3 regions of the Aerococcus mictus genome follow, and region 3 is predicted to be linked to each of the others. Evidence: riboswitches for the same ligand, from Rfam matches in the RefSeq annotation. Region 3 holds a riboswitch; each other region holds the start of a gene.
The links. A riboswitch is a leader RNA that binds a small molecule or an ion and turns the genes downstream of it on or off. The one in region 3 is predicted to bind thiamine pyrophosphate.

Region 1 (6,354 bases), 130 kb from region 3:
GCCTTACAGTCCGATAAGCTAGGTAAAGGACGAAAAAAGAAAAGACAAAGGAAAAACGGTAGGGGTACCAGATAGGATATTGAAAACCATGCCAGATTAAATTTAGGGCTTTAACATTCATGGACAAGAGTAAGAAAGCTAAGACCAAAAAGCTCATCAGTTTTTCTTGCCAGCTGAACCGCCTTTGCAGGAAAAATACCAGGGCCGCTAAAATGGCCAGGGAAGGGACAAAGATATTAGGTAAACCCTCCGGCATTTGGTCAAAGTTAAAGGGGCCGACCACCAATTTGCTGATGACCTGCCAGAGTGGATAGGCAAAGGACCAGTCAAAATGAAGGTCTTGGTAGCTGCCTTTACTTTGGGCCAGGGCAAAGTAGGTCGGAATAAGGCTGAAAGCTGCTAGTCCGGCAGCTGCCACGGAAGACAAAATAAAGCGCAGGCCACTAGTAAAATATTGCTTGAATGAGAATTTTGCTTGTTTAAGCCTCTTGGTAAATTGGGCGCCAAAGAGTTCATAAAGAAAGAAGAGCATAGCAAAAAGACAAACCATATAACCGATATAATAATTGGCTATCAATAAGAGAGCCAGGCTAATGATATAGTAAGTGCTCCTTTGGTGGTGGATAAGGTCCCGGATGCCTAGGATGATTAAAGGCAAAAAGACCAGGCCATCTAGCCACATGATATTGAGTTGGTTAGCGGAAAAATAGCCCATTAAACTATAGAAACAGGCAAAACTGATGGTTAAGGGGCCGTGATCGCCATAATTTTTGTAAAGTAGCCAGAAAAAACTAGCACTAGCAGCTGCGCTCTTGGCTAGGACCAGGCAGACACAGGCTAAGGGAAGGGCTTTTTGGGGAAAGGGGAGGAGTAGGAGGTTAAAGGGACTCATTAAATAATAAGTCCAAGTTCCTACCATCTCTCCTCCCATTCCCTTTTGGAAAGAGTAGAAGATTTGCTGCCAATTGCCTAGCAGGGTCTCCCGGTAATATTGGAAGAAATCAATATATTGCTGGCCTAAGTCCACAGTTAAAATCGTCTGATTGCCAAAGGGAAAGAGACCCTGAAACAGGTAAATAAAGACCAGGATTAAAACTGGGAGGCCGGCCGCTAATAAGAGCGACCGTTTAACTGCATTCATTTTGGAAAAATTCTTCATTAAAGACACCGTGCTAACTCCTTAAAGATGCTTTATTTCACCTTAGCTTAGCACAAATTAATTTATCAGAACATGGCAAGGGCAAGAGATCTTTCAAAGAATTTATAAAAGTCTACTTTCAGTCAGACAAAATCATAGAAATCGATTATAATGATAGGTGACTTGCTTTTTAGAAAGTGAGTGTTGGCACTTAATGATGATAAGAAAAAGAAAGTAGGTGAAGGCATGTCGCATGACTTTGATAAGTCAGCTAAGCGCAAGGGGAGAGAAAAACAAGCCCAGGTTAATTCCAAAACTTTACGGCGGAAATCGCCCCATTGGCACAATTACCTGAATCGGCTAAACATTTTACTTTATATTGTATTTATTTTATTTGCTCTACTTATCTTCCGCTTAGGCTACTTACAGGTTGTTAATGGTCAAGCCTTCCAAGAACTGGTCCATATGACTGAAAAGAATATGTCTGAAGAAAGTGTTCCTAGAGGTTATATTGTGGACCGTAACCATAAGATGTTGGTGGATAACGAGGGACTCCAAGCCATTAATTACACTCGAGGCCCCAATGTCACGGGGGAAGACATGGCCAAGACTGCCCGAAAATTAGCCAGTTTTATTCATTTGGATACTGGGGAAGTCACAGAACGAGACCGAAAGGATTATTGGATTGCCAGCAACCAAGACCGCTTAAATGAGCGGATGTCAGAAGAAGACTTGCGGTTAAGGGATAGTGAACTTTATGAAAAGCAATTATCCTACGTCTCTGAAGAGGATATCAATTTTTCTGGAGATGATCTCGAAGCGGTTCTGATTTATAAGCGCATGAATGGGGCCTACGCCCTCACACCAACCTTGATTAAAAACAAGGATGTCAGCAATGAAGAAATTGCCCTGGTCAGCGAGCATAGTAATGAAATGCCTGGGGTCAATACCACCATGGATTGGCGCAGAGAATATCCACAAAAAGATTTACTCCGTTCAGTAATCGGTAGCGTGACTTCTGAAGAAGAAGGACTGCCGAGTGATAAGGCTGAATACTACCTGGCCCAAGGTTATGCCCGCAATGACCGGGTTGGTAAGTCTTACCTGGAAGCCATGCATGAAGATACCCTGCACGGCGCCAAGACCAAGTACGAAACTGAAATTAACCAAAGGGGCGAGGTCGTTAGAACCGACAAGGCTTATCCTGGCTCCATGGGAAACACTGTTCAATTAACTATTGATACAGATTTCCAAAAGAAAATTGAAGAAATTTTGGAAGGCTACCTGCACGGGTCAAGTACCGGTAAAAATAATTCCATCTATGTGGTAGCCAGTGACCCTAATAACGGGGAGATCCTGGCCATGGCTGGTAAATACCGCAATGAACATGGCGAAATCATTGACGATGCCCTGGGAACCATTAATTCATCCTTTACCATGGGATCTACAGTCAAAGGGGCCACAGTTGGGGCCGGTTACCATTATGGCGTCTTAAAACCGGGTCAAGAAAATATCTTTATTGACCAACCGCTTTACTTTACTGGGACACCAAGGAAGGCTTCCTGGTGGGCAGCCCACAATACTAGCCCCGTTCCTATTAATGATGTCATGGCTCTGGCAAGGTCTTCCAATGTCTATATGATTCGGACTGCCATGGCGATTGGTGGCCTGCCCAACTATGAAGCAGGGATGTCCCTGGCTGGTTTAGATCCAGAAACGGGTAATAAGTTGCGTAATTTTTACCATCAATTTGGTTTAGGAAGCTCGACCGGCATTGACCTACAAAATGAGGTGACTGGTCTGGAAGGTGAAGGGGGGAACCCTGGTAACTATATTGACTTGGCTTTTGGTCAATATGATACCTATACGCCCATGCAATTGAACCAATATGTCGCAACTATCGCTAACGGTGGTAAACGCTATGCCAGCCATGTGCTTAAACAAGTGCTCAGAGAAAATGGTGAGCATGAGTCTGACACCCCTCAAGTGGTTTATCAAAACCAACCTAAATTGTTGAATGCCGTACAATTAAGTCCAGAAGCACTGGGACGGATTCAACAAGGTTTCTGGTCAGCAGCCAACCATCCGCAAGGCCTCTCATATAATGAATTTAGAGGCTTCCCGGTGACTATTGCTGCTAAAACTGGTACGGCGGAAACAGGGACCGAAGGGATAATTAACTCGACCTTTGTTTCTTACGCACCTTACGAACAACCTAAGATTGCCTTATCGGTAGTCATTCCTGAAATCAGTGCCTCGGCTTATGATAAAACAGCAGAAGTTGTTGGACACAAGGTCTTGGATGCCTATTACCATAAAAAATAATTAAAGGGCATTTTTATAAAAAGTTTGAAAAGCACTGAGAACTATGGTAGACTTTTTAAGGTATGATTAAAAATCTATGATAAATTATTGATCTGATGGAGGGAAAATAATGCGTATTAACATTCTTTTAGAAAATACGGAACTTAAGGGCGAACGCATTTACTTAACAGAAAAAAATCGTCGTAACAACCCTGACCGTATTGAATTAAAAAAATATAGTCCAAAATTACGTAAAGTATGCTTATTTAGAGAAGTTAAAAAATAGAAATATTTCTATTGCTAAAAAGAGAATGTGCCGATAGATTTCAGACTATCACTCGATTTGCTGATACTTGTTGGAAGCTCTTATTAAGTTAAGGCTGAGATTGGCTTTCGAATGACATTTTCTTTTTAGATATCTATATAGTGAAAAGAGGTTGGAAAGTTTTTCCAGCCTCTTTTTAAAAATTTCCTAATCGAAATAGCTTGCAAAAGTCTGACCTGGACCACATGAACTAACTATGGTAGACAGTCGACAGTCTATCGCACCTAATTCCTTCCATGGATATCAGGGATTTTCTACTTTTAGCTCACTTTCCTCCTTGCAAGTCATTTTTTATGAAATCATTAAAAAAAGCCTTACATATTGATGCTATGTAAGCGCTATGATAAAATTTGTGTGAATTGAGATTCGGGGTGCCGGATGGCTGAGAATATACCCGTAGAACCTGATCAAGTTATTGCGTAGGGAAATCTATTCAACGGGAGAAGGCTACTGTCATCTTGAACTCAAGAGGATAGTGGCCTTTTTATTTTGTAGGAGGGAAAAATGAAAAAGATTATTAAACATTTTATAGAGCATCCCGAAGAAAAAGAAAATTTTAATGATGTGGCTCTACTTTTATTTGAATATTTATATAAACATAATCAAGATTATCAGCAATTCTGTCAAAGAAGAGCTGTAGGGATAAGACAAGTAGGTCATTGGAAGGACATCCCGGCAGTGTCAACCGATGCCTTTAAAAATGCATTTTTGAGTGCAACACCACATGAACAATGTTCGCGTATATTTATGACAAGCGGGACGACGACGGGAGTCAGTGGAAAACACTATCATAAAGATCTAGAAATTTATGATTTGTCTGCCTTGTTAGGTTTTAAGCAGTATGTCACTGATCAATGTTTACCTACGGCAATTCTTTTTCCAAATGAAAAAGAGATGCCTAACTCTTCACTGGCTCACTATTTAGAAATATTGAAGGCTAATGGTCAGCCGGATTCCATGCATTTTATCACTGAGAAAGGCCTAGAAGTCGCTGCTTTAAAAGAATGGCTAATAGCGCATCAAAAGCAACCAGTAATTATTTTAGGAGCTAGTTATAGCTTTGTACACTTATTTGAAGCCTTAAGCCAAGGAGAAGTGCTTCCGATCCATCCAGATAGTCTATTATTTGATACTGGTGGCTTCAAAAATTTTTCTAAGGTTTATCAGCTAGATACTTTTTATCAAAAGCTGCTTTCGGTTTTCCCGGTAAGAACAAATCCAGTGAATATGTATGGTATGACAGAATTATCCACAGAATATTATACCCAGTTTGCTTTTGACAAATTGTTATTAAAACGAGGGCCGCATTGGATAAAATACAAAATCATCGATCCCGCGACGGGTGTAGAGGTTGAACAGGGGAAACCAGGTTTACTCGTTCATATTGATTTAGCAAATATTAATTCTGTCCCTGCTATTCAAACAGGAGACTTAGCAATTGACCATGGAGAAGGTTTTGAATTATTGGGGCGAGTAAAAAATGGAGAGCCTAAGGGCTGCTCTATAGCAGCTAAAGATTGGTTAGAGGGTCACCATGATTAACATAAACTGTGGCTATTTGCCACCTATAGTAGATGATCTTGCTATTGAAAACCGTGAACTTATATTTGATTCAATACGGATTCAAGTCCCAGCGCCTAATGTTGAACAGTTAAAAATAATGATAGAACGCATGAAAAATGATACTTCTGAAATCAGTTTAACAGAAACCATAGCAGCTATCGATAAGGCGACCATTTGTTTATTAGATCGCCAGAATTCTCTTAGAAAGAAATATGAAAAAATACTTCCTATTATTACCGGCTATGATTCAGAAATTCTACGCTTAGCTTTGACTAAATTTTTATTGAATTTTAGGCAACATGAGCTAAGGCGCTGGGTCGCTGAAAATTTTGAAAATCCTAATATTTTAGAAGAATTTGTGCCCAGAATACATGGGGGATATAGTCGCGCTTTTGCCCCACAAATGTGTGCGCATATATGGGCAGGAAATGTGCCTGCTTTACCCTTATGGAGTTTAGTGGCTAATTTATTAGTGAAAGGGAAGCTAATTGGAAAAGTATCTTCTAGTGAACCGAGTTTCATTGGCTTATTTTGTCAATTACTGATTCGAATTGAGCCTAAATTGGCTAATAAATTAGCAATCGTTTCCTGGCAGGGAGGAGATAAGGAGCGTGAGCAAACCCTGATTGACGCTTCTGATTGTGTCCTTGCTTATGGAAATAATCAAACCATGGCAGCTATTCAAGCAAAGCTGTCACCAACAAGTCATTTCATAGCTTTTGGCAATAAATTGAGTTTTGGCCTTATTCATCATCAATTATTAAATGCTGAAAAGGTAAATCATCTCGTTCATGAAGCAGCTAAAGCAGTCGTTTATTATGATCAACAAGGATGCTACTCCCCTCAAATTTATTTTGTGGAAGGAGGAGGTCAAGTTTCTCCCAGGGAATTTGCTCTCATGTTAGCAGGAGAATTAAGAGCTTATGAAAATCGTTATCCACTCAGAAAGTTATCGCTAGAAGAAGCTTACTTACGATCTCAGTGGCGCGAAGAAATTGAATGGCAGGGAGGGTGTGAGTTCTTC
Region 2 (6,354 bases), 450 kb from region 3:
TTAGCAATCCAAACCGCTGATTTTCCGACAATATCGGCATTGAGTTTGGCTTGGTCAACCGCCTCACTATTGGCTTTAGCTCCAAAGCAGAATTCTTCTAAGAGGGCTTTTTCCTTTTGGTTGACAAAGTAAACATGGTAGGACTTCATTTCTTTAATGAAGGCGGGGTAGATTTCTTTGTCAACAATGGCAGCTTGTTCTGAAGCACAAACCATCCCATTATCGAAGGCCTTACTCATGACAATATCATTCACGGCTTGCTTGAGGTTGGCCGTTTTTTCAACATAGGCAGGCACATTCCCTGGTCCCACACCCAAAGCAGGTTTCCCACAAGAATAAGCAGCCTTAACCATAGCAGATCCCCCAGTGGCTAAAATGGTAGCGACATCAGGGTGGTTCATCAGTAAATTGGTGGCTTCCATGGACGCATGTTTTGAATCGATCCATTGGATACAGTTTTCAGGTGCCCCTGCCGCAATCGCTGCATCACGCACCACTTTGGCCGCATGGATAGAAGATTCCAGCGCTTGAGGGTGGAAGGAGAAGACAATTGGATTACGGGTCTTCAAGGAAATCAAGGACTTAAAGATTGCTGTCGATGTTGGGTTGGTAGTAGGGACAATCCCACAAATTACCCCGACCGGTTCAGCAATATAGGTCAATCCCTTGGCCTCATCACGATCAATAATACCTACTGTTTTCAAGTGGCGCATGTGGTTGGTCACATGTTCACAGGCAAATAAGTTCTTGGTTGCCTTATCTTCAAACACACCCCGTCCCGTGTCTTCAACGGCATGTTTGGCTAAGACCCCATGTTGGTCTAAGGCAGCAATCGATGCCTTGGTGACAATATGGTCGATTTGTTCTTGGTCTAAGGCCATAAAATCCTCTAAGGCCTGTTTAGCCTTAGCCACTGTCTCATCGATAAATTGTGGAATATCTACTTTTTGTTCTTTTCCTTTAGCCATTGTTCTTCCTAACCTTTCCTTTGATTTTTAATGACTTTCATCTTTATGGCTATTATGTTAAGTTATTCACAAATAAAAAGCAAGTGATTTTTTGTTTTTCTTTTTAGCTATAACCGCTTACAATTACTGAAACATTAGTAATTTAACCTTGTAATCGCTTACAACTTTTGAAATAATATTTTTATATTTTAATTAAAAAGAGAAAATATGTGTTTATTTTCACAAACTTAAAAAATATGCTCTTGACTAAAAACAGTTCCCCACTTTTCCAAAATATAGAAAAAAGGCCATGACAAGTTATCATGACCCTTATCGGTGTACAGATACTCTTCCCCTAGCAAGTCTAGCCTCGTGGAAGGGTTGAAAGACTAGAAATTATTTGCTAGGGGAAGTTAAGGCAATTAATCGTCATTGGGGTAATAAGTCAAGAGGCCAAAGCCATGGTTCAAGGGGCCACTCCCCTGACCTAGATCTAATTGATCTTTAAGGGCCAGGCTGAGATAGGTCTTAGCCCGGGCAATGGCAGTAACTAAGTCATCCCCCTTGGCTAGGTTGCTGGCAATGGCACTGGATAGGGTACAGCCAGTACCATGGGTATTGGGGTTATCAACCCGCTCGCCCTTAAACCAGTGGACCTCGCCCTCAGGGGTAACCAGGACATCATTAGCATCATTAACCCGGTGGCCACCCTTACAGAGGACAGCGACTTGGTAGGTCTGACTAATTTTCTTAGCGGCGGCTTCCATATCGGCTGCCGAATGGATGTCTTGTCCCGCTAAAACCTGGCTTTCAGGAATATTGGGAGTAATTAAGCAAGCGAGAGGAAAGACCTGGTCAGACAAGACCTGTACCGCTTGGTCTTGGATCAAGTTGGATCCGCTCGTTGCGACCATGACCGGGTCTACTACGACATGTTTAGCCTGATAGTTTTTAAGGGCTTTGGCAATTTCCTTCACTAAATCTACTTGGGAGACCATGCCAATCTTGACGCTAGCCGGAGGAATATCCTCAAAAACAGCCTGAAGTTGACTAGCCAAGGCCTCAGGACTGAGGTCATAGACCCCGGTCACACCCCTAGTATTTTGGGCGGTCACTGAAGTAATGGCACTCATGCCAAAGACTCCATTGGCCTGCATGGTCTTGAGGTCTGCTTGAATACCAGCTCCCCCACTAGAGTCTGAGCCGGCAATAGTGAGGACGGCTTGGAGTTTAAAGAGCTTTTCAGCCGCTTTACGGATTTCTTGAGTCGCTTGGTAGGGGTCTTCCGCCTTAAATAAAGCAGAAATCAGAGCCACCCCGGCCAGCCCCTGGTCCCGTAAATTGGCCATATTATCTAAGTTAATCCCACCAATGCCTACAATGGGAATATTCACCCCTTGGGCAATAGCTCTCAGGGTAGTCAGACTGGTGGCTTGGGCATTGGCCTTAGACTGGGTCGGATAGAGGGCGCCAACTCCCAAGTAGTCTGCACCAGCCGCCTGGGCATTTAGAGCGGCATTCAAACTCTTAGCCGAAGCCCCGATAATTTTTTCCGGGCCGAGTAGTTCTCTAGCCTGGTCAACTGGCAGGTCATCTTCTCCAACATGGAGGCCGTCAGCATCTACCGCCAGGGCCAGTTCATAGTCATCATCGATAATAAAGGGGACACCTGCTTCTTGGCAGAGGGCTTTGATTGTTTTAGTTAGACCCAGCTTCTCCTCTTGGTCTTTAAAGGGATGGTCCTTCAAACGTAGCTGTAAAATCGTCGCCCCTCCTGCTAAGACCTCTTTGACTTGCTGGATTAATTCGTCATGGTCAAAACGATCGGGCGTAATGGCATAGACCAATAAATCATTTTTATTGAATGTCATACTTGGCTCTCCTTTCTAATTCTTTGGCCTCTAATAAGAAAACCTGGTCAATCACCCGGTTGGAATAAGTGGCATTGCCCTCATAAGGCTGGAGGACTTGGGCAGCAATTTCTCCCGCCACCCCATAGCTAATCACGGCTGCTGTAGCTAGGTAAAAAGGATCCTCATCCGGATTACCGGCTAAAAAGCTAGCTAGGACGCCGCTTAACTGGCAACCTGACCCCGTATAGGAAGCCATCCAGGGGTGGCCATTTTCAATGACTGCCAGCCGCTTGCCGTCTGTCACTAAGTCAATCGGACCCGACATGGCTAGGATAATTCTTTTTTCTTGGGCATAAGCTTTAAAGTCCGGAGCAAAATCAGCCAGGTTGGCTAAGGTTACCTCGTCTCCAGGACCCAGGTCGACCCCAGATCCTTGGCTTTTTTCAAAAAGGAGACTTCGAATTTCCGAAGCATTCCCCTTCACCGCTGTCACTAACCCCTGGTCAATCAGATCTTGACAGAGCTTTAATTTAGACGGCATCGCTGAAACCCCCACTGGGTCTAAGACCACGGGATGGTGATCATTTTTCGCTGTGGTGGCGAGGTCCAACAATTCCTGATTAGGTCTGGGACTAGCGGCATTCAATAGCAAAAGGTCAGCTGTCTTGACTACATCCTGACTATTAGGTAAGTTATCGGTCATCACGGGACGCCCGCCACTGGCCAAAATCACATTGGCCACATCATGTATGGTGACATAATTATTTAAGACTTGGATCAGCGGGGCTTTCTCCTTGACCTGCTGACTATATTTCGCAAAGGGAAGGCTTATTTTTTTAGACATTGACTCATCTCTCTTATTCTGTTTAGATTACACATTTTATCTGCAGGTCTTTTACTTCTAGACAGAAAAAAGCCCTGCAAAGTATACTCCACTCGTGTACTTTGCAGGACTTCTTATCGTAAGGCTTTAGCAAAAGCTTGATTGTACCTTATAACGATATTTGAATTCTCACATCCCTACGCAAGTCTTAACTTTCTCAGGTTCAAAGAGTCCAGGTTTCCACCTATCTCAGCAAAAGCACCTCTTGTGAGTACTTTCTAACTATAACAGAAACCGCTTACCTATTCAAGACGAAGCACTTAGAGCCCTTTTTGAAAGCTGAGATAAATAAAAAACTCCAGCCCAGTATGGTGACCCCAATAAGTTGGACTTTATATATAGTGAGTTGGCCTTTGGCCAGCTCTTTTTTGTTGCTTACAGTTCTTGCTTATTTCTTGCCGACACATTTACTCAGAAATTTAAACTTGTCAAGAGGAAGAGCGTAGCGGCTCTTGATAAGTTTAAAGTTTATGTGTAATCATTAAGCGGCGAAAGAAGCGTGATGAAGACGAAATTCTATAGGACTCCTAAAATCTAATTTTTCTTTGATTCTTTCACCATTGTAATAGATTATAAAATCTTCAATCGCTTGTGCTAATTCTTCAAAGGAATGATAAGTCCGACCATAGTAGACTTCTTGTTTTAGTAGACTAAAGAAATTCTCCATTGGCGAATTATCTAAGCAATTTCCTTTACGAGACATACTTTGAAAAATTCGGTGATCCTTCAAGAGCCGGGTGTAACTTTTCATTTGATAGGCCCAGCCCTGATCAGAATGAAAGGTTCTTCTGTATGGACATAATTTACTTGCTTCAATGGCAGCTTGTAGCCCCTCCAACATGCTTTGTCCATTAGGCTGATGTGTTATCTTAAAAGAAATAATTTCTCGATTAAATAGATCCATGTAAGGATCTAAATAGAGTTTTCCAGTTTGATAATTCCCAGAATCATCGGCATAGTAGTATTTAAATTCTGTTGTGTCTGTTGTTATTTTTTGATAAGGAATGGTCGAATCAAACCGCCGGTTGATACGATTTGGCGCTATCTCTCCAATCGTTCCTTTGTAGGAATTATATTTTCTTGTCTTTCTAGTATAGCTAGTGACCTGTATCCCCATAATTTTCATTAGGCGTTGAACTTTGTTTTTACTGACCTTATAACCACGGGAAAGCAGTTCAGCTCGCATTCTTCGATAACCATAATCCTTATGGGTTTCTCTGATGTCTTTCATTTCCTCTTTTAAATCGGCATCCTTATCAATTTCCTCATCTTTATTTTTCCAATAAAAGTAGGTCGATTTAGGAAACTTTAAAACGCTAAGAATATCTTTTAAAGCATATTTTTCATCATGGAGACGTGTGATTTCGGTCACTATTTCTTCTTTTCTCGCTTGACTCTTTGAGCCACACGTCTCCTCAATCCTTTTAAAAATTTGTTCTCAATTTCTAAATCCGTAATCCGTTGTTCAAGTTCCTTTATTTTTGCTTCACTTAACTGATTGGTTTCGCTGCTATCCTTTATTTGATTGATTTGTGATTTCTTTTTAGACACTTTAGGTGGCCTTCCTTTCCTCGCGGAAAGGCCATCAAGTCCTCTTTCATGATAAGCTCTTCGCCAATTAGCGATTAGACTTGGATTATTCATGTTTAATGAATTGGCCAATTCGCGATAACTCATTTCCGTACTTTCATACAATTCTATCGCATTTAATTTGAATTCAACAGTATAAACCTGTTGAGTCCGCCTTTTCTTTAAACCATCTACACCAAATTCATAATAGTTATTAACCCACCTTCGTAAAATAGAAGGATCTATTCCTGCTTTATTAGCTAAGGTTCGATAACTTCCTTTTTTCGCAATATAGTCTCCTACTAAATTCAGTTTAAATTCTAATGAATATTTAGACATAAAAATAACCCCCAAAAGTTGAATTCTTAGTCCAACTTTTGGGGGTCACTACACAGTGAGCCGGAGTTAATTGAGGAGTCTGAAACAAAAGTCTCAGTTTTTTGACTTTTGTCACACTCTTTTCAAACGTGTTCCAAGCGCAGAGCAAGCGTCCGCTTCAGAAAAAGGCGCTAAATTCTCTTTGAAAATTTAGACGCCTTTTTCTTCCAGCGGTCTTGCTCTTTGACGCGCTTGTCACACTCTTTTCAAACGTGTTCCAGTCACAGGACGAACGTTCACTTCAAAAACTGGGAACGCTCAGCTTCACTGAGCTTATCCCAGTTTTTTTCAGTGGTTTCGTCCTTTAATGTGACTGTCACACTCTTTTTTTATCTTAGTACCAACCGTTAGCGTTCCAGAATGCTAAAGCGTTGTCCCATGAACCGTAACGACCGGCTACGTATTGGTCAGCCACACGTTCTTGGTTAGCTGGGGAGTAGTCACCATTTAAGTAAGAAGCGCTTAATTGGTAACGTCCGATGTATTGGCCGTTAGTTGCTGAGTATGAACCACCAGATTCACGTTGAGCAATGATTTCTTTAGCGGATGAAGAAGAACCAGTGTAAGCGCTTTGTGCTGGAGCTGGAGCTGGTGCAGGTGCTGGAGCAGCAGCTGGTGCAGCTTGAACAGTTGCAGGTGCTTGGTAAGTTTGACCAGCAGTTTCATCAACGGTGTAAACTTGAGCTGCTTGACCTTGTTTTTCTACTTCAACTTCATTAACCTT
Region 3 (6,354 bases):
CGATGTCAGTATTTTCTTCAAAACTCACTTTAAGAATAGTCAGGTCATCCCCATGGCTTTTATTAATATCCTCTAGGATAAAACTTAACATTTTACAAGGGCCACAGGTCTTCGAATAGAAATCGACCAAAACATTGCCCTCAGCAATTTCAGCTTTAAAATCACCTTGTTGGTATTCTTTTATCATCTCAACACTCCTTCATTCAATGTTTGATAGCTATTTGATGATGCAGTGGTTAAAACTTTTATTAAGCCTTAAACCCATCGCATGAGTCATGAATATCTTTGACATCAACTCCTTTACAGGTTATCCCAAATTTTCTCTTGATTAATATGGGTCAGGGCCTTCCGTGTCATTTTAAAGAAGCCCTCTTCTTCCATATGGTGTAATTCTTGGTTTAGGCTGGACCGGCTGACCTTGATTAACTTGGCAAAAATTTCTTGGGTGAAGGGTAATTCCATGTCGGGTTTTATATCGCTCCGCCCAATTTCTAGGGAGTTCTTGGAGGCAATCCAGTAACACACCCGTTCACGAATGGTGGGATAGTTCAAGCAAGAAATGATCCGCTGTGATTCTAAGCCCCGCTCAATCAAGTGGTGGACATAGAGTTCCATGCCCAAGCTGTCTTCAAAAACGATAGCTTTAAATAATTTTGCCGGTATCCAGGTAACAGTAGTGGCACGTAAGACCACTAAATCATAGGTATAGTTTAGATTCTCGTTAAAATAAAGGTATTCCAATAGGATTGAATTGGTAAAGAAGAGTGTGGTATTTAACTCTTTCCCTTCTGCCGAATAATTCACTGTTTTGAGTAAACCTTTATCGACAATGCCAATTTCAGTAATCCGTGTTCCAATAGTCTCAATCACATCGCCCTTTTTATAGCTTTCCTGGCGGGTGTGATTAATGACTTTCTCATGGTTGAGACAGTAGTCAATAAATGATGTTGACATTTTCCCATCCCCCTGTATCTTTCAATATGGTTGGTTTTCTCCTTTTATTTTAATACAAGCTGAGGCATGTCTGCTTCACTTCATTTCTTAACTAGGCAGTAAGTCTTCTTGTCTTGCCAATTTTTCTTTCTCCTTGCCCGCTTCACCGAGTTTTCGATAAACCATGCCAGCTACGGGGAGAGAAATAATTTCAATGATTAGGGCAGCGGCTGAAATAGTGATCTGTAAGAGATTAGCTAGTTCAGGATAAACGCCCATCAAATTATAAGCAGCAATCCCGGCAAACATAATTGAAACTCCAGAGTGAGGCATCATAATGACTCCCATATACTTTTCAACGACTTTAGGCGCATGACTGATTTTGGCTCCCAGATAGCACCCCAAGTATTTGCCTAGGGCTCTAATCAAGATATAAGCTACCATAAGCATGCCGCCATCAAATAAGGCCGCTGGATTCAGGTGAATCGATAGGTTGACAATGAAAATCATTAAGGCGTAAGAGTGAACCGGTCCGAGATCCATTTGCAAGCTCGGAACTTTCTCAGGATCAACCACGTTCATAAAGGCACACGACCCGGCAATTCCGGCTAATAAGGACATCATCTGAGTTTCAGTAAAGACATGCCAGTTCAAATAATTATCTAAGGCATAGATGACCAGCATGGTGAGCAAATAAATAAGGAAGCTTTGCTGTTTGGAAGCGCCCTTTCCTACTAATTTCCCTGCGACAACTCCGATCAGTCCTCCCAAGAGAATCGGAGCTAAAATCATAATCAGTAATGACCCTAAGACGGAAGTGGAACTTTCGTTTAGAACTGCTCCAATCACTGAAACTAAGGGGAAGAAGACAATGTTAACCATCACTGAGTTAAAAGCCGTCATCGAGGGCACCGAATCAGATAAGGGGCCAGAACAATCATATTGTTCCACCACTGAGACCGGAGGGGCCGGTGCAGTTGCAATAGCGATTCCCCCAAAGAGTAAGGCAGCAATGATTGGTAAACCTAGGAAATGAAGAATAAGGGCAAAGGACCCCGTCACTACTGTAAAGGTTACCACCAAATCGGATAGTCCCATGGCGAAGACCTTACTGATGGAATCTTTGATGTCACGGTAAACTAACTTATAGCCCACCATCGACCCCACCAGAATTTGCATGAGTACCATCAGTGATTGATAAACCTTGGTTGAAATTAATTCAGGGCTTAAAAGGTTTAGCCCGTGCTCTCCGAGAAACATAGCCACAATCAACCAACCAATGATTGCTGGGAATTTGATTTTCTTAGCCAGTTCTCCGGCAAAATAAGCAATAATCATTGCCAGTAAGAATCGAAGAACAAACACATTGAACACTCCTTTCCAATATTTTTCTTAAATTCTCTATTACTTATTGGTCGTTATAGCCTTCTCACTTTGGGTGAAAAATATAGTTCATAATTTCACATACTTAACTAAAAAAAGAGAGAAAGCCTTCAGCTAGGCTTTAACTTTAGTTATCCTTTTCACAAAACATTATAGCAAACGCTTTCTTATTAAAGTGTTTGCGCGCCAACAATTCTATAAAATCTTTCTTTTTTTATCAAAAATAGGTCTCCGTCAATAAAAAAACGCCCCCTCAAAGGACGTCTCAAAATAATCATTCCATCTAATCAATCGTTAAAATTGCAGCTTAATCTTCTGGGTTTAAGAGTCTGGGGGCATTATTAAATAACAAGGCCACCACTAAAGCCCCTACTAACCAGGTAAAGAAACCGGTAGGTACATTGACAATCGTCGTATACCACCAAGCATTCATTCCTTCTGGCGCATAGGAAGACCAAAAGGCATAGCCAGCGAACCAATGAATAAAGTATTGGGCAACCATCCCAATAAAGGTCGCTGAAAAGATACCGACCCATAGGCCTTTTTTATCCCCTTTTAAGGCTGCACTCTTCACGCGATTAGCAAAAACTCCAGTTAAACCTGCCAACATAAAGGCGAAGAAGTATTCAAGGAAGACTTGGAAGGGAGTTAGAATCGTGGCTTGACCGGTGATTAATTGCAAGAGCCCAAACAGAAAGCCGGCAGCAAAACCGCTCTTTATCCCCCGTCTTAAGGAGATCAAATAAATGGGAATAACTCCTAAGTTCACCCCAATACCAACTCCATTGGTTGTCGGCAAAAGTCCTAATAAATAAGCTAATACCGCTACCATAGCAATTTCCAATAAAATCCTTACTTGTTTACTTTGTCCCATAATAATTAAATCCTTTCTTAGCACAAAAACAGGTAAGAGAAAATGCCTCTTACCTGTTTATCGTGCACTTTCTTCCGCTAGTATTACCTAGTCTCAAGTTCAAAGGGTCTGTAAATTACATCTCAGCCATAAAGGCTCCCCTAGTACCAACTATTTAATTATATATACTGCATCCTTACTGTCGAGTTCCCGCATCTTGACCCGAATTTTTTCTTGCCGGGAAGTGGGAATATTTTTACCAACAATATCCGCTCGAATCGGTAATTCCCGGTGGCCCCGGTCAATGAGCGTCACTAAAGAGATCTTGCTTGGACGCCCATGATCCATCAAGGCATCCATGGTCGCCCGAATGGTCCGACCGGTCATGAGCACATCATCACAGATAAAGATATGTTTACCATTCACATCAAAGTCCAGCTGGGATAAGTCTTTGATCAGCTTATCCTTTTCCTGGTCGAGGTCATCACGATAGGCGCGGACGTCTAATTCCCCATAAAAGACATCAGCCTCTTCTAACTGGTTGATGCGGTCCTTAATCCGGTTAGCAATAATAGCTCCCCGGGTTTTAATCCCCACGATGGCTAAATTAGCGGTACCATGGTTGCGTTCCAAAATCTCATAACTCATTCGCGTTAAGGCGCGCTTCATTTCTGCTTCGTTGAGAAGCTCGACTTCTGTTGCCAAGGCATCTCCCCCTTATCCTTTATTCTACTCATCATTGTAGCGAAATATTGTGAAGTCTGCAATTATTTCTTAACCTTGAGCATCGTCAGGGGGATTGCGCTTGCTTAATCCCCCCGGGTCAAGTATGCTAATAGCACATTAAGCGGAGGTAAATCATGTTCAATGCCGATTATTATTATCTAAAAATGAAAACCCACTACTTAAGCTTGCCCTATTCTGGCAAGAAGCGGCGGGTGCGAGTCCTACTCCCTAAAAATTACCAGCAGGAATCCGCGTCCTACCCAGTCGTTTACATGCATGACGGACAAAATGTTTTTTATAGTAAGGAATCCTTCCTAGGTTATTCCTGGAAGGTCATTCCCACCCTCAAGCGTAATCCCGATTTAGCCAAGATGATTGTGGTCGGAATCGACAATGACCCTCAGACTCGGGCGGATGATTATAATGCTTGGAGCTTCGAAAACCCTAGTGACCCTAAGGCAAGGCCCTTGGGCGGCTTAGGCAATGATTTTAGTGACTTCATTATGAAAGTGGTTAAACCCTTTATCGACCAGACCTATCGAACTAAAACCGATAAAAAACATACCGCCATGATCGGGTCTTCTTTTGGGGCCAATATTACCGCCTATATGGGAATTAAGTATGCCGATCAGATTGGCCGCTTGGGGATTTTTTCCCTAGCCCAATGGATAGCCCAAGAACCCTTTGACCGCTATCTCAAGTCGCAAAGCTTAGACCCCGAGCAAAAAATCTACCTCCAAGTCGGCACCAAAGAAGGCGACGATACTGACCGTCTCTTTCTCCCAGGCAATATGGCCCAAGCCTATATCGATGCTTCCCTCCACTACCAGGCCTTGCTGATAGCAGGAGGTATCCCGGTAGAAAATATTGACTTCAACATCTATGTGGATGAAGAGCATAATGAATTTTACTGGGCCAAACATCTCCCCGACTGCCTCCGCTTTCTCAGTAGCGGCTGGTGAAGGTATGAAAACGTTTTAAAAATTATTTTTAGGCTTTTCCAACTAAACTGCTCACAAATTCTGATATAATCATCCTTATAAGAGTTGTTGTGAGGAGGATATGCCATGAAGTTATTTTTCACCCAGAAAGCCATACAACAGTTACAAAGCTTAGATCGTTTCCATAATATTTGCCTAACCACTTCCGATGAAACCGGTCATACCAGCCACAGAGCCTATCGTAGTCTAGTCTTACAGACCAATGCACCGAGTTTTGAAAGCTTTGATGAGGTCCTTGAAACCCATATTGGTCAAATCCATGTCACAACACAAGCTCTCAGCATGTTAGGCAATGATAACCGGATCGATTTTGATGAATTCCGGCAAGTTTTTGTCCTCTTAACTGACGATCAAATGGTCGATGATAATATCTATTGTATCGATCATTAATAGTGACCGGCTATTGATTAATAAAGCAATGACCCATAAACTAGAAGTTGGAAGCAATCGCCAACTTCTTTTTTTATGGAAAAGTACGAAAATTCCCCCTCACTGATAAACAAAGCAATTAGGAGGTTATCATGACTCAAGTGAATTTACAGGGCTTCTACCGTCTCCCCTTAGAGGAACGTCTGGCCCGCTTAAATGAGCTCCACTATATTAGTGATGCAGAAAAAGATTATCTCAAAAATAACCAGGGCCTAGCCTTAGACCTGGCTGATAACATGGTTGAGAATCTCATCGGAACCTACTCCCTCCCCCTAGGACTGGCAATGAACTTTGTCATCAATCAAAAAGACTACTTGATCCCCATGGCGATCGAAGAACCGAGTGTCATTGCAGCAGCTAGTTACGCCGCTAAAATGGCTAAGGCAGGTGGTGGCTTCCATAGTGAGGTCCTAGACCGACAAATGACTGGGCAAATGGTCTTCTTAGGCTTAGACCAAGCCAGTCAAGCTGACATCTGGACAACTTACATCAAAGACCACCAAGAAGAACTCATCCAGGTCGCCAACCAGGCCCATCCCAGCCTCAGCCGACGGGGCGGTGGGGTACGCCAATTAGAAACGGCCTACTATCCCAGTGAAAGCGAGCCTTTTTTTGTGGTCTATATGACGGTAGACACCCAAGAAGCCATGGGCGCCAATATGATGAATACCATGCTGGAAGCCTTAGCCAGTCACATTGAAGCACTTAGTCAAAAGGATGAGTCACTACCCCGTCTAGAAAAATTAATGGCCATTTTAAGCAACTTAGCTACCCAATGTCTGGCTAAAGCGACTTGTCAAATCCCTATTGAAGCTCTGGCTAAGCCTGGTCAAGATCCCAAAGTAGTGGCTAAGCGGATTAGTCAAGCCAGCCAACTGGCCCAAGTCGATCCTTATCGGGCCACAACCCACAATAAAGGGATTATGAATGGGGTTGATGCTCTGGTCCTCGCTAGCGGTAACGACTGGCGGGCGGTGGAGGCAGCCTGTCACGCCTATGCTAGCCAATCCGGACAATACCGGGGCCTGG

Region 1: it holds a riboswitch for thiamine pyrophosphate, as region 3 does, so the genes downstream of both, DBT49_RS03020 (LuxE/PaaK family acyltransferase) here and thiT (energy-coupled thiamine transporter ThiT) in region 3, are expected to answer to the same signal.
Region 2: it holds a riboswitch for thiamine pyrophosphate, as region 3 does, so the genes downstream of both, DBT49_RS00355 (hydroxyethylthiazole kinase) here and thiT (energy-coupled thiamine transporter ThiT) in region 3, are expected to answer to the same signal.

The regions. Positions count from the first base shown of each region.
Region 1 is NZ_CP132985.1:642,014-648,367, forward strand. Features, by position in the region: gene DBT49_RS03005 (YfhO family protein) at 1-1,159, opposite strand, end outside; gene DBT49_RS03010 (penicillin-binding transpeptidase domain-containing protein) at 1,343-3,463, shown strand; gene rpmG (50S ribosomal protein L33) at 3,573-3,728, shown strand; TPP riboswitch at 4,125-4,210, shown strand; gene DBT49_RS03020 (LuxE/PaaK family acyltransferase) at 4,272-5,309, shown strand; gene DBT49_RS03025 (acyl-CoA reductase) at 5,302-6,354, shown strand, end outside.
Region 2 is NZ_CP132985.1:68,769-75,122, reverse strand. Features, by position in the region: gene adhE (bifunctional acetaldehyde-CoA/alcohol dehydrogenase) at 1-968, opposite strand, end outside; gene thiD (bifunctional hydroxymethylpyrimidine kinase/phosphomethylpyrimidine kinase) at 1,370-2,818, opposite strand; gene DBT49_RS00355 (hydroxyethylthiazole kinase) at 2,805-3,644, opposite strand; TPP riboswitch at 3,801-3,899, opposite strand; one part of gene DBT49_RS00350 (IS3 family transposase) at 4,165-5,081, opposite strand; one part of gene DBT49_RS00350 (IS3 family transposase) at 5,081-5,591, opposite strand; gene apf (aggregation-promoting factor) at 5,965-6,354, opposite strand, start outside.
Region 3 is NZ_CP132985.1:515,464-521,817, reverse strand. Features, by position in the region: gene DBT49_RS02510 (thioredoxin family protein) at 1-187, opposite strand, end outside; gene DBT49_RS02505 (Crp/Fnr family transcriptional regulator) at 301-954, opposite strand; gene DBT49_RS02500 (cation:proton antiporter) at 1,042-2,298, opposite strand; gene thiT (energy-coupled thiamine transporter ThiT) at 2,624-3,190, opposite strand; TPP riboswitch at 3,243-3,342, opposite strand; gene pyrR (bifunctional pyr operon transcriptional regulator/uracil phosphoribosyltransferase PyrR) at 3,341-3,874, opposite strand; gene DBT49_RS02485 (alpha/beta hydrolase) at 4,030-4,857, shown strand; gene DBT49_RS02480 (iron-sulfur cluster biosynthesis family protein) at 4,963-5,286, shown strand; gene DBT49_RS02475 (hydroxymethylglutaryl-CoA reductase, degradative) at 5,415-6,354, shown strand, end outside.